One region of the Gordonia sp. PS3 genome, then DNA from elsewhere that is predicted to be linked to it. Evidence: riboswitches for the same ligand, from Rfam matches in the RefSeq annotation. Region 1 holds a riboswitch; the other holds the start of a gene.

Region 1 (6,983 bases):
AGCTGCCAGCGGCAGATCCAGAACCACCGGACCAGGTCGGCCGTCGCGCCGATGGCGGGAAGTCGATGGAACTCGGGAAGCGACTCCGGGTGCAGGACGCCTCGGTCGGACGGGACATCGGGGCGCGTCACGCCTCGCCGATCGAGAACCCGCCCTCCACCTCGGCGCTGGCGTAACTGCGGAACGCGATGTGCGTGGCACTCGTGCGGACACCGGGAAGACGGTTGATGGCGCCGGTCACCACCGAGGCGATCTCCTCGTGATTGCGCACCCGGACCTTGGCGATCAGGTCCACGTCGCCGGCGCACGAGTACACCTCGGTGACGCCCGGGATCTCGGCGACGGCCTGGGCCGTCTCGGGGATCTGATGGATGTCGGCTCCGATGAGAACGATGGCGGTGATCATGGGCTCGACTCTAGTGGCTTGCCGCCAGGCCGTTAGCGACTCGTCGCCTCGCGCGCCGATCGCGCGATGCGTGCGAAGTCGCGCCAGCGCTCGGCTGCGCCGATCGGCAGTGAGAGCTGGTCGCTCACGTCGACCAACCGCGTACCGGACTCGTACAGCCATCGCTCGATCAGCGCCGTCTCCTCGGCAGGCGCACCGGCGAGCGGTCCGCTGTCGTCGGCAGGGGGCAACACGCTCGTGGACGCGGCTCTGAGTCGTTCGACGACCGCCATCGGGGCCACGCCGCGAGCCGCGTGCGCGGAGCCGGCCAGGCGCCCGTATCTGACGACGCTCAGCTCCCAGCCGCCGGCACCGTCGGGCCGTGCGCCCACGACCTCCGGCCGCTGCGCCACCGCCGCGAGCCGCTGCGTCCGGGCGAGGGTCTCGATGGTCGCCGACAGTCGGTCGCGCGCCCGGGCCGCCGACTCGAACCGGCGCTGCTGGGCCAGGTACTCGACGCGTTCGCGCAGAACCGCGAGAAGCGAGTCGGACCGTCCCGAGATCAGGTCGCGTACGGCCTCGACTCGGCAGAGGTAGTCCGGCAGCGTCTGCGGGCGGTCACTGGCGGCGCGGCACGTTCCCGGCAGCGTCGCGACGAGCGGATCCGGCAGTCGTCCCGCCTCCGTCGGCCCCTCACACCAGTGGTGGCTCGCCTTCTTCAGGTCGGCGCCGCACGTCCGCAGCCCCGCCGCCCCGGAGAGGACGTCCGCCACCTCCAGCGCGACCGCCCGGCTCGTCACCGGCCCGAGCGATTCGGTCCCCGGCGTGCGCGACACCTTGAGGCGCGGGAAGCGCTCGGCGGTCAGGGTGATCCACCAGCCCCGCTGCGGATTGCGGGAGCGGCGATTGTAGGACGGCTTGTGGACCCCGAGAAGTCGCAGTTCGGCGACCCCGGCCTCCAGCGCATGAGCGCACTCGACGTGATCGACGCGGGTCGCGAGTGAGACCATCTCGGCGATCCGGGTGCGGGTGTCGCTTCCGTTGAAGTACCCGGAGACGCGACGGTGGAGGTCGACGGCGGTACCTATATATAGGACCTCCTCCGACGGACCGCGGAAGAGGTAGACGCCCGGCCGATGGGGGAGCCCGGACGCCATCGTGCGTTTGGCGCGCATCGCCGGCGTCGCCCGGGGCAGATACGTGGTCAGATCGCCCACCGTTCGCACCCCCTGGTCGCCGACGCGCTCCAGAAGTCGATGGAAGACGTCGACCGTGGCACGGGCGTCGTCCAGCGCACGGTGGGTCGGCCGGACCGAGACGTCGAACAGATCGGCCAGCGCGGAGAGTTTGACGCTCGGCGCCTCCTGCCTGCTCAGAATCCGTCGGGCCATCACCACAGTGCACAGGGACGCGGAGAACGGCCACGGCAGGCCCGCTCGGGCAGCGCTCCTCCGCAGGAACCCCATGTCGAAGCGGGCGTTGTGCGCCACCAGGACGCACCCGCGGGCGAACTCGACGAAGGACGGCAGCACCGCCTCGACGGCTGGCGCGTCGTAGAGCATGGCGGTGGTGATTCCGGTGAGGGCGACGATCTGCGGCGGGATCGCGCGCCCGGGGTCGACCAGCGTCGCGAACTCGCCGAGCACTTCGCCTCCACGGATCTTGACCGCACCGATCTCCGTGATGCGGTCGTTCTCCGGACTCCCGCCCGTGGTCTCGAGGTCGACCACCACGAAGGTGGTCTCCCGCAACGGAGCGGAGGTGAACTCGTCGGCCTCGGGAAGGTCGGCGAACGACAGCTGTTCGACGGTCATGGCCGAACCGTACGGCGGGGCTCTGACAGCCCCGGCCCGACGCGCTTCGGCGGACGGAGATGTCGTAGGGGCGTCGTAGTCTCCACCCGAGGTCGACGGCGACGAGACGTCTTCGGGTCGCGGACAACGTGATTGCCCGGTTTCGCCGTCTCCACCGAGATGATGAGAGGCAGATCACATGAAAATTGACTGTGCGCGGTGTCCGATGCGAGCGCGAGCCTGCGGCGACTGCATGATGCAGGTCTTCTTCGGTCCGCCCACCAGCGGTTATGGGGTCATGGAGAACACTGACCCCGCCGGTGCCGAACTCGCCGACGCGATCGATGTGTTCGCTGACACAGAATTGATCTCCCCTGAGGTCGCGGGTGCGGCCAAACGGGGTGTCGTCGCAGGTGATGACACTTTCCGGGAGTCGTGGCCGGGTGGCCTCCGCGCCGTGTGAGCCGGTAGCGGACGGCGCGCCTACGGCGGGCCGGTGGACATCGCTGTCAGGGTTTCGTAATCTTTCCGAGACCTTCCAGTCAGGGATGTCCCGGAGCAGTCCGGGTGCCCGGTGGGTCATCGCCTAATCGCCCTCACCAACGGGGGCGAACCGGGGAACCACTTCCTCCGTGCGACCGATGCGAATCGTGCGTGCGGATTGGGGTGAATCGCACAAGGATTGAAGCTTCGGGCTTCTTTCTGCCTGCGTAGGGTCCATCTCTTCCGGCCCGAACCCGACAGCTAACCCGGTCGGCGATAAGGGAGAACAACAAGGAGTACGTGTTTTCGTGGGCAAACATAGTTTGGAGCAGACCAGTGCCGGCCGTAAGGCCGCCAAGTCCGCAGTGCTCGCCGGCTCGATCGCCATCGGCGGATCGCTGGCGTTCGCCGCAGCTCCCGCACATGCCACTCCGGTGACCGTTCCGAACGTCGGCACCTTCGACGTTCCGGGACTGCCGCAGAACCTGGTGCCGAAGGCCCCGCAGGCCCCGAGCCTGGACATCGGCACCCCGCAGCAGGTGCGCGCCAAGAAGGCGCTGCGCTACGCGGAGTCCAAGATCGGCGCGCCGTACGTCTACGGTGCGGCCGGCCCCAACGCCTTCGACTGCTCGGGTCTGACCTCGTGGGCCTACAAGCAGGCCGGGAAGATCATCCCGCGCGACAGCTACGGTCAGCTCGGCGGCGGCACCCCCGTCGCATCGCTGGCACAGGCCCAGCCCGGCGACATCCTGATCTTCAACGGCGGCGGCCACGCAGGCATCTACGCCGGCAATGGAATCTTCGTCCACTCGTCCACCGAGGGCGTTCCGGTGAAGCGCGACAAGGTGAACGCGTGGAACCTGACGGGTATTCGCCGCTACTGAGCAGCGACTGCCGTTTGAACTTCGGTGAAGGGCGGGACGGCGTGATGTGCGCCGGCCCGCCCTCACGGGTATGAAGGATCGAGTGCGAGTGGTGTTGAAGAGTCGAACGTCCCGGACGCTCAGACGGGCGGCCGCCTTCGGGCTGGCAGCCGTGTCCGCGTCGACGATCATGGTCGGGGCCCCCGTGTCAGCCGACCCGGCGCGCACCCCCGACCAACTGCTCTCGAAGTACCGCTCGCTCTCGGTGAACGCCGAGAAGACCTCCGAGGCGATGAACGCCGCGCAGGTCGAGTACGACAAGCAGCGCCGCATCGTCGCCGTCGAACGACGCAAGGCCGACAAGGCGGCCCATCAGCTCACCGCGATGCAGGGCCAGATGGACGCGGCCCAGAAGAAGGTGGACGCCCTCGCGCGCGTCAGCTACCGCGGAGCTCGCATCAACCGCCTCTACGCGATGCTGGTGAGCGATTCGCCCCAGAATCTCCTCGACAACATGTCGGGTCTGGAAGTGATGTCCCGCCAGTCGGCTGCCGACCTGCGGTCGGTGGTGAAGACCGCACGCGAGGCCAAGGCCGCCAAATCGGAGGCCGAGAAGACCGCCGCAGCCGCGACCCAGGCCATTGCCGCCTCGGAGAAGCAGCGCGGTGAACTGCAGGCCAAGCAGGCGAATCTGCAGATCGAAGCCGTTCAGATCCGCGCCATCTACCAGTCGATGACCGGCAAGCAGCTCGCCGCGCTGCGCGGGCCGAAGTACAACTTCGACCCCCGGGCCGTGCCGAAGGGGACCTCTCCGGAACTCGTGGCCGTCCAGGCCGCGATCTCGCGTATCGGTGATCCGTACGTCTGGGGCGCCACCGGGCCGAACCAGTTCGATTGCTCCGGCCTGATGCTGTGGGCCTATAAGCAGGCCGGACGTTCGATTCCGCGGACCAGTGAGGCTCAGCTCGCAGGCGGCACCCCGGTCGATCGCAACGACCTCGAGCCGGGAGATCTGATCATCTACTACCCGGATGCCACGCACGTCGGGATGTATGTGGGCGACGGTTACGTGGTGCACGCATCGACCTTCGGTGTGCCGGTCGCGGTGGTGCCGATCGACAAGGCCGGCCCGTACAACTCCGCGCGACGGTACTGAGTGCGCCCCCAGCGTGCCGCGATCGCGGCCACTGTCTTGGCGGCCGTGACTGCCGCGTCGCTCACCGCCTGTGGCTCCGTTGCCGATCACCCATCGGCCTCTTCGTCTCCGACGGTCGCGACGACGCCGCTGAACCCGTTCGAACAGCAGCGCTACGACGGCGTCACCGCCCTGCTCGACCAACTGTCGTCGACGCTGCGCAACGGCGACCGCAGAGGCCTGTCCGAACTCATCGATCCGGCCGCCACCGTCGAGTTCCGGCATCGGCTCGACGCCGTGGCTGCCGATTTCGCATCGGCGCCGGTGGGAAAGCCGCTCAAACTCAAGGAATTCCGCTATCGAGTGGCGCCCCAGACCGGTCCGGAGCACCTTCTCGAACCGGATTTCGAGGCGAAGCTCGAAGCGGCCGGCGCCTCCGACAGTTGGGTGACGCCCGTCGATCTCGACTACGCGCTGGGCGGCGCGTCGTCGCCTGGACTCGACGAACCGACGGTGACCCTCCACCAGAGCCTGACCTTCGCGCGATACGGCGACGACTGGAAAGTCGTCGGCGACGGTGGCCTGGCGCCCGACCCGTCGCAGGCCTCACGCGAGAATCCGAAGGCACCCGAGGTGGGGCCGTGGGCGTTTCCGGGGCTGTCGGCGAACGACGTGCGCACCTCCGGGGGGACCTCGACGGTTCTGTGCTACCGGGGCGCGGAGAAGACCGCGGCTCAGGTCGCCGAAATCCTGCCCGCTGCGGTGGATGAGGTATCGAAGTTCTGGGGCGACGACTGGGTCCGGCGGATCGCGGTGATCTCCACCGCCGACGGCGCTCAGTTCTCCGGACTCACGAGGACCGTTCCGGTCGACACCTCAGCTGCTGCCGCCGCCACCGTGTACACCATGATCGATCGTCAGAATCAGCAGGTGGTGGGACAGCGGATCGTGCTCACGCCCGCCGCCCGTGCCCTGTCGAAGCCGGCGCTCGCCGTCGTGATCCGCCATGAGCTCACGCACGTCGCCTCGCGGCTCAACACCGCCGAGAACGCGCCGCTGTGGCTCACCGAGGGCGTTCCGGAGTACGTGGGCCGCAAGGGCACTTACCGGGACTTCGTCGACGCCGCACCGGAATTGGCCGCTGCCGTGGCCGCCGGCGACGTTCCGAAGGCGCTGCCCTCGGACGGGTCGTTCTCCGTCGACTCGGACGCGGCCCGGATCGCCTATCAGGAGGCGTGGTCGTTTGCGGCCTTCGTCGGCCAGAAGTTCGGCGAGGAGAAGCTCAAGAAGATGTACATCGGTGTCGGCAAGGGCGGAGACACCTCGACCACCGACGACGCGATGAAGGACGCGCTGGGTGCCGACAAGTCGACGGTGGTCGCCGACTGGCAGGCATGGCTGCGCACCCAGGTGCGCCGGTGAGACGAACGCTGCTTGTCACCAACGACTTCCCGCCTCGGCCGGGCGGCATCCAGTCGTACCTGGAGAACCTGATCGCCTTCCTCCCGCCGGAGGACGTCATCGTCTACGCGCCGACGTGGCGGGGCTGCGAGGAGTACGACTGCGCGGCTCCGTACCGGATCGTCCGCCATCCCACGAGCCTGATGCTGCCGACTCCCGGAGTGCTGCGAAGGACCGCGAATCTCGTGCGCGACAACGATGTTCACACAGTCTGGTTCGGCGCGGCGGCTCCGCTCGCGGTCCTCGGGCCCAAGCTCCGGAAGGCCGGGGCTCGGCGGATCGTCGCGAGCACACACGGTCACGAGGTCGGGTGGTCGATGCTGCCCGGCGCCCGCCAGGTACTCCGGTACATCGGCGACCACACCGACGCGATCACCTACGTCAGCCGCTACACCCGCGGCCGGTTCGCGGCGGCCTTCGGCCCGCGGGCATCGCTCGAGTACGTCTCCTGCGGAGTGGACGTCGACCGGTTCGCGCCGGACTCCACGGCGCGGCGCGTGCTGCGGGAGCGCTACGGACTGGGCGACGCACCCACAGTGCTCTGCCTGTCGCGGCTCGTGCCGCGCAAGGGCCAGGACATGCTGATCAGGGCGTGGCCCGCGATCCGTGACGCAATTCCCGACGCGCGGCTGATGATCGTCGGCGGCGGTCCCTACGCCGATGCGCTGCACCGGCTCGCCGAGGAGAACGGCGTGATGGATTCGGTGACCTTCACCGGCGGCGTCCCCGCCGCGGAACTGCCGATGCACCACGCGATGGCCGACGTATTCGCCATGCCGACCCGCACCCGGGGCGGCGGCCTCGACGTGGAAGGCCTCGGCATCGTCTTTCTCGAGGCCTCGGCCAGCGGTGTGCCGGTGGTG
Region 2 (6,983 bases), 1.6 Mb from region 1:
CAGCGCGAACCGGAGGTCGGGCTCGCCGCCCTCCTCGTCGGCCACCAGTTGTCCGGCGGCCAGCGAACGGGCGTGCACCACATGCCGACTCGCCGCGCCCTGCGCGTCCACATAACCGATGCGCAGGCGCCTCCCGGTGCGCAGGGCCAGTTGGATCAGCGTGGACACGGTCTCGCCGGCGGCACCCGACGCCGAGGCCGCGGCGACCGGTCCGGCGGCGCGGTCGGCGGTCCGCATCCGGGAGACGACGGCGTGCGCCTGACCGGGACCGAGAGCGGCGCGTCGATGCGGTGGGGACGACGCCGCACCGCGGGCCGGGACGCGGACGCCTCGGCTGCGCAGGTCGATCAGCGCTCCGGAGGAGTCCTCGCCCGCGGGGCTGAACCCCGATGCGCGCAGCCGGTCGATCACATCGCGCAGCGGTGCCGCCGACACCGCGACCGTCGGGGCCAGGGCGCGCAGGGCCAGCTCGGTCGCGGCCTCGCTGCGCAGCACCTCGGTGAGCGTCGCGGTGTCGTCGCAGCGGATGAACGACGCCGCCACGCCCACGCGCAGCCGGCCGTGTCTGCGGGCGACGTCGTCGATCAGATATGTCAGCGACTGCGGCACGGGCGTCCGTGAGTGCTCGTGGAGGAACGTGGCGATCTCGGCGCTGGTGCGGCCGGTGTCGAGCGTGCGCCGCACACTGTCTTCGGTGATCCGATACATCGAGGCGGCACCGCCCGATTCGAGGTCGGCGATCAACCGGAGCCGGTCGGCCACGTCCGGGTCGAGCGGCCCGGGCACCACGACTGTCAGGTCGGCCTGGACCAGGAAGTAGTCGATGAGGTCGGGCAGGGACGCGTCCATCGCCGCGAGCACGTCGGCCGCCGACTCGGCGTCGGCGGGAACGTCGAGGAGCAGCCGCCCGGCGGTCGTGAGCGAGCCGTGCGCCACGAGTCCGAGTTCGGTCGCCTCGCGCAGGGTCTCGGACACCACATGCACGTTGAGTCGGCGGAGACGGCGCGGATGACGCCATCCGAGTACCGCGGTCAGCGCTTCGGGGGACACCGGGTGGGCGGGCTCGGCGTCGGCGAGCGGAGCCAGCACCGCGCGGCGCGAGGCCGCGGCGGTGGCGTCGAACAGTTCGGACGACAGCGCAGCGAGGGTGTTCCCCTCGCGGTCGGTGTCGCCGATCTGCCAGGGCTGCCGCGGCAGATCGAGCCACGCCCGCGCCATGCCGAGCCATCGTCGCCCGGAACTCAGATGCGCCCAGGCGTCGACGGCGCCGGTGGGCGCGAAGACGTCGTCGGCGAGGTGGTCGCCCGCGTCGGAGTCGGGCGCACCCGCGTCGAGGAGCCGCTGCCTGGCCAGCAGCTCGACGAGCAGGCCGACGCGGCTCACGGTCAGGGCGGTGGTCTTGGCGAGGCGCCGGAGTTCGCGGATGCCCAGGCCGCCGGACCGCAGCAGGGCCGCCGGTGCGGTGCCGAGCGCCTCGATCAGATCGCCGGAGTGACGGAGCAGTTCGAGCGCCTCGCCCGCCCCCGCGGCGTCGACGGCCTTCGCGTCGAACCGCCCGGGGCCGTCCGCACCGGTGAGTGGCGGTTCCCGCAGGACCGCGGTCTCGAGCGGCGGCTGACCGCGAAGCAGTTGTCCCACCTGGGGCGGAAGCTCCACGGTCTGCTCATCGATCCGTGCGAGCAGACCGAGTGAGATGAGGGTGGGCACCGGCGCGCTCGGATCGGCATCCGGTGCGGCGTCGCGACTGCGCCCGAGAGACGACCCCTGGGCGAGTGTGGTGAGCAGTTCCCTGGGCCGCTCGGCGGCCGATTCGATGCGCTCGCGGATCTGCGCGGGAGTCGACTCCGCGATGGGGCCGAGCAGATTGTGAGCCCGCCACGGCAGGGCGGCGGGCAGATGCGCCCCGGCGATCCAGTCGGTGTGCCTGCCGCGCCGGCGGGGGCCGGTGCCCCACAGCAGTGCACGGGTGACCATCTGGTCGAGACGCGCGTCGACGTCGCCGCGCCGCGCCCGCCGACCGAGACGGGCGACGATCGCGTCCCGGCTCACCGGCCCGAGGAGTTCCTTGCGTTCGCCGATCGCACTGGACGCGTCGAGAAAGGCCTCGATCACCGCGACCGCCAGAAGGTCGAGCCCTTCGCCCGCCAGGGAGATCGACGCCGCCGACAGCGCGCGCTGGGCGAGGACACCGGTGCCGCGGGGCGGGGGAGAAGCGAGGTCGGGCCGGGCGATCAGCAACTCGACGAGCGCATCGTCGGACCGCTCGGCGAGATCGTCGGCCAACCCGCGCAGCGGCAGGTCGGGACTCATTCGGACAACTGTACCGCCGGTTCAGCGGGCATGGCACAATGAGGCCGTGGCTAAGAAGAGTGGATACGTGGACAACGGTTGGCCGACGGATATCGGTGAGCAGCACGCGGTGACGGAGTTCACCTCTCACCTGGCGGGTGCGCTCTCGCCGTTCGGCGATTACTACGAGCTGCCGCAGCCCGTCGACAGCCTGCCGTACATCCAGTCGAAGACCGTCGTCAACCGCTGACCTGACCTGAGCTCTGCCGAGACCGGCCGGACCGTGTGGTCCGGCCGGTTTTCGTGCGTCATGTGTCACGTCGGTGCGGGAGCGGTCGCAAAATGCGAGAAGACCCCCGCCGAAGCGGAGGTCTTCTCGGATGAACTTCTCGGGTGATCAGGGGAGGTTGATCAGGCCCTTGTTCTGGTTGTAGAGCTTCAGCTGGTCCGGGGTGAGCTGGTAGCCGGAGTCCTTGGCGGCCTTCCAGGCGCTGCGCACCTCGGGGCTCACCTTGGAGTCGTTGACGACCTTGTCGATCTGCTGCTTGGCCTCTTCGGTGTTCTTCGCGTCGGCAGACTTGGCCAGGCCGGTCTTCGGGGCGTCCTGCTGCTTCGGTGCGAGCGGGTTGGCCGGCTTGGGGGTGGCCGGGGCGCTGCGCTGGGTGGGGCCCGAGAGGGGACCGCCGCAGGTGGGCCATGCGCCCTTGCCCTGGGTGGCGAGAACGCGCTCGCCGACGGCGATCTGCTGCTCGCGGGTGGCCTGGTCGGCGCTCGGTGCGTACTGGGTGCCGCCGTGGGCCGCCCAGGTGCTCGGGCTGAACTGCAGGCCGCCCTGGTAGCCGTTGCCGGTGTTGATGGCCCAGTTGCCGCCGGACTCGCACTGTGCGACCTGATCCCACTCGGAATCGGTCGCTGCCGAGGCGTGACCGCCGCCCATCAGGGCCGCGCCGCCGCCGATGACGGCCGACGTGAGGGCGATCTTCGCGAAAGTCTTGGTATTGGTCGTCTGCTTCGAGTGACGTCCGGACATATGTCTTCGTTTCCTCTCTCCACGCGCCTACGAGGTGAGCTGTCGGGTTCGGGCTGAGAGGTGCCCGGTCCGGCTCGCGTCACTGGGTGCGACGTCTGCCGGGCTTAACCCCAAGGCCGACCACCGAGGTGATCGACCGGTTCCCGGAGGATTGTGGGTCCCCCGTCCTCGCTCCTGAAACTGCATCAGCGGGTGTCCTGCCGGCGGAGCGAGGTTGGGCGCGACCGGCGGAACGGGCGTTCGGGTGGTCGCCTGGGTGGCGGCCGTCATGAACACTACGTCGTCGAGCCCGCGAGAACATCTGATGCGAAGAGGTGCTCTGAGGTGGCGTGAAGCGGCCGATCGGGCGTCGTGGCACGTCCGTGCTGCTCACGGCACTGATACCCGTCTCGTATCCCGTTTGTTATCGGGTTGTTATGTGACAAAGGTCACATCCTGATTGAGAGTTCCGACACGCCGGTATGTCAGGATTGCGCGCGTCGAGCTTCGAGCGCGCGGAAGCTGCTGGCGTGGAAGACAAGTGGTTCGACGTTCGGGTCGCAGCGCAGGGCGTCGATGGTCAGAAGCACCACGAGGTGGTCGCCCGCGGGGATCTCTGAGAACACCGTGCATGCCAGGTGGGCGGCGGCGCCGGGAATGAAGACCGCGCCCGAGTCGTCGGCGATGGGGCGTACCCCGGTGAACCGGTCCTCCGGCGGCCCCGCGAGCCTGCGGCAGACGTCGCCCTGGTGCGCGGCGAAGACACTCACGCCGACGGTGCCGCCCCTCAGTGCGGGCCAGGTGGTGGAGCCGTTGCGGACGCACACCGACACCAGCGGCGGATCGAGCGAGACGGTGGTGAAGGCGCTGGCGGACATCCCGATCGGGTCGCCCCCGGGATCGTCGCCTGTGCGACACACGGCCACCACGCCGGACGGGAAGCAACTGAAAGCTCGTTTGAGTTCGGTCTCGTCGCTGACGGGCCGCAGCGGCCGGTCCGGGTCGATGCGGTTCACCGGCTGCGCCGGCCGGACAGCAGGGCGAACACGATCCCGAGCAGCAATCCCAGCGGTGCGCCCATGGCCAGAACGTAGACGGTCGTGACGACGGCCGTCCCGGTGTCCCGGACCGCCGGGAACAGCAGGGCGATGCTCGCGATCATCCCGATGCCGAACATGACGACGGCGACCCCGAGCAGGCGTGAGGACTTCTGGGTCTGCATGGCGTCAACGGTAGCCCGAACGCTAGAATCTGTTGCAGCGCGCCTCCGCTCGGACTGCCATCGGGCCAAGGCGCTTTTGTCTGTGGCAGACCAGATCAGTTGTGAAGGTGAGCACTGTGCCGACCGGCCGGGTGAAGTGGTACGACTCCGCGAAGGGCTTCGGGTTCCTGTCGCAGACCGACGGCGAGGATGTGTACGTCCGGGCCAACGCGCTGCCCTCGGACGTCTCGGAGCTGAAGGTCGGACAGAAGGTGGAGTTCGACATGGCGGCGGGACGCCGCGGCCCGCAGGCGCTGCGCGTCACGGTCCTCGAACCGGCGCCCAGTGTCGCGCGCAACACGCGCGAGGCGGCACGCCGCGAGCGGGACGCGAAGCGTCTCTCGCCCGACGAACTGCACGGGCTCATCGCCGATCTCATCACCTTGCTCGAAGGCAAGGTGCAGCCGGATCTGCGCAACGGCCGCTATCCCGACCGGAAGACCGCCCAGCGGATCTCGGACGTCGTCCGCGGCGTCACACGCGAACTCGACCGCTGAGGCGGGCCTCCGTCCGGCCGAGCTAGCCGCGCTGGTCGGGCAGCGTCGCGGTGTTCGGAATGCGGAAGTCGACCGGCAGAGTCCGGATCGAGAAGGTGCCGCGGATCGACAGGTCGACGTCGAGCGAGTCGTTGTCCTGGCCGGGGGTCTTCTCCCGGTACGCCGAGATCGACGACACCTCCACGCCCATCAGCACCCGATCGGGTTCGCTGTGCAGAATCTGCGTGAAAGTGGTGCCCGGCAGGTGCAGCCACATCACGCGTGCGATGCCCCGTGGTGTCGCGTATTCGGCGATGAGCGTCCACGGCCCGTCTGAGATCTCCTTCGGAACGCTCAGGGTCACCCGCTCGCCGATGGCGACCGGGTGGTCGTAGGTGCGGAGCTTGAACTTGCCGTTCCGGTCGACGAGTCGGCAGTCGTCCATCTTCACCGAGCACCAGTACGACGGTTCGGCCCGGGTCAGGTGGTCGCCGGCCTGGAACGAGATGGTCGGCAGCGGCTTCTCGTGTCCCCGGACGAGCAGCGTGGTGGCGCCGGCGATGATCACCAGGGCCGCGACCACCACGGCTCCGATGATCGCGAGGGCCTTCTTGTCTCCCGGTTGCATCACGTCGAATACGTCCTTCGGTTAGGGGGCGGGGGCTGGGGGATGTGCGGGCTCGATCAGGGGCGTGTCGGCCGCGGCTCAGCGCGGTGCGCGCAGATGGTCGGGCACTTCGATCGGCATCGTCGGGGCCGCGTGATCGGGGCGGCGGCCGCCGAAGCCCGGCACCATCGTGGAACCGCGGCTGGTCAGGAAGGTCTGGACGAGACCGATTCCGACGAACACGGTGACCACGGTGAAGCCGATCCACAGCTCGGTGGGCAGGAGCACACCCAGGGTGGCGCCGAAGACCCAGCAGAGTTGGAGCACCGTCTCCGACCGGCCGAATGCGGACGCCCGGGACTCCTCCGGTAGATCGTCCTGGATGCTCGAGTCCATGCAGACCTTCGCGATGGCGCTGGTCGCCGAGCCGATGAAGCCTGCGACGACGACGAAGATCAGCGAGTTGAAGATCGCGGCCAGCAGACATCCGACGAATGTGGCCGCGGTGGACCACACGACGATCGCGGTGGGATTGCGCAGCTCGATCCGCGTGCCGAGGCCGTTTCCGGCGGCGTTGCCGACGCCGGCGGCGGCACCCACCGCACCCAGCATCATCAGCTGCGCCCAGCCGGAACCCAGGTGGTCCTGCGCCTTGGCGTAGAAGGCGATGTACAGGGTGAGAAACCCGGTCAGGATGCGGATGGTTCCGTTGCCCCACAGTCCGGTCACCACCGAACGGCCCAGCGGCTGGCGCATCTTGGCCGCCAACCGCTTCGAGAGGCTCGGCTTGTGGGCCCGCTCGGTGGGGGCCTCGGCGTCCGGACTGCCGCGGTAGGTGATCGTCGTCGGGACCTCGCCCTCGGTCACCTCCACCCACGACGGGATCTTCATGCAGTAGTAGCCGCCCATCGCGGCGACCAGCACCAGCCAGATCATCGCGCCCGGAACGTGGAAGGGGAGGAACTTGCCGAGCACCATCTCGAGCGCGCCCGCGATGCCGCCGCCGACGATGGTGCCGCCGATCAGGCCGAACGTGGTGAGCCGGGAGTTGACGCGGGGCAGATCGATCGAGGGCGGCAGCACGCGCGGTGCCACGGCCGATTTGAGCACCCCGAACGATTTCGACAGGACCATGAGCCCGAGGGCGCACGGATAGAGCACCCACGGCTTGTACGTGAGCTGCCCGGATGAGGAGTCCCACGAGGAGTTCACGATGATGAGCAACCCGAGGACCGCGCGGAGGCCGAAGGTCGCGGCCATCGCGATTCGCCGCCCGTTCTGCAGCCGGTCCAGAAGCGGCCCGATCAGCGGTGCGATGAGCGCGAACGGTGCGATCGTCAA

The links. Region 1 has a riboswitch for cyclic di-AMP ahead of ACE11G_RS06880 (C40 family peptidase). Riboswitches for the same ligand answer to the same signal wherever they lie in the genome.
Region 2: it holds a riboswitch for cyclic di-AMP, as region 1 does, so the genes downstream of both, ACE11G_RS14340 (transglycosylase family protein) here and ACE11G_RS06880 (C40 family peptidase) in region 1, are expected to answer to the same signal.

What each region holds. Positions count from the first base shown of each region.
Region 1 is NZ_CP169524.1:1,485,522-1,492,504, forward strand. Features, by position in the region: gene ACE11G_RS06865 (helix-turn-helix domain-containing protein) at 1-131, opposite strand, end outside; gene ACE11G_RS06870 (Lrp/AsnC family transcriptional regulator) at 128-406, opposite strand; gene ACE11G_RS06875 (DEDD exonuclease domain-containing protein) at 439-2,199, opposite strand; cyclic di-AMP (ydaO/yuaA leader) riboswitch at 2,752-2,951, shown strand; gene ACE11G_RS06880 (C40 family peptidase) at 2,970-3,545, shown strand; gene ACE11G_RS06885 (C40 family peptidase) at 3,634-4,680, shown strand; gene ACE11G_RS06890 (peptidase MA family metallohydrolase) at 4,726-6,081, shown strand; gene ACE11G_RS06895 (glycosyltransferase family 4 protein) at 6,078-6,983, shown strand, end outside.
Region 2 is NZ_CP169524.1:3,108,248-3,115,230, reverse strand. Features, by position in the region: gene ACE11G_RS14350 (helicase-associated domain-containing protein) at 1-2,310, opposite strand, end outside; gene ACE11G_RS14345 (hypothetical protein) at 2,357-2,539, shown strand; gene ACE11G_RS14340 (transglycosylase family protein) at 2,687-3,319, opposite strand; cyclic di-AMP (ydaO/yuaA leader) riboswitch at 3,328-3,520, opposite strand; gene ACE11G_RS14335 (flavin reductase family protein) at 3,784-4,314, opposite strand; gene ACE11G_RS14330 (hypothetical protein) at 4,311-4,520, opposite strand; gene ACE11G_RS14325 (cold-shock protein) at 4,637-5,056, shown strand; gene ACE11G_RS14320 (DUF2771 family protein) at 5,079-5,663, opposite strand; gene ACE11G_RS14315 (MFS transporter) at 5,742-6,983, opposite strand, start outside.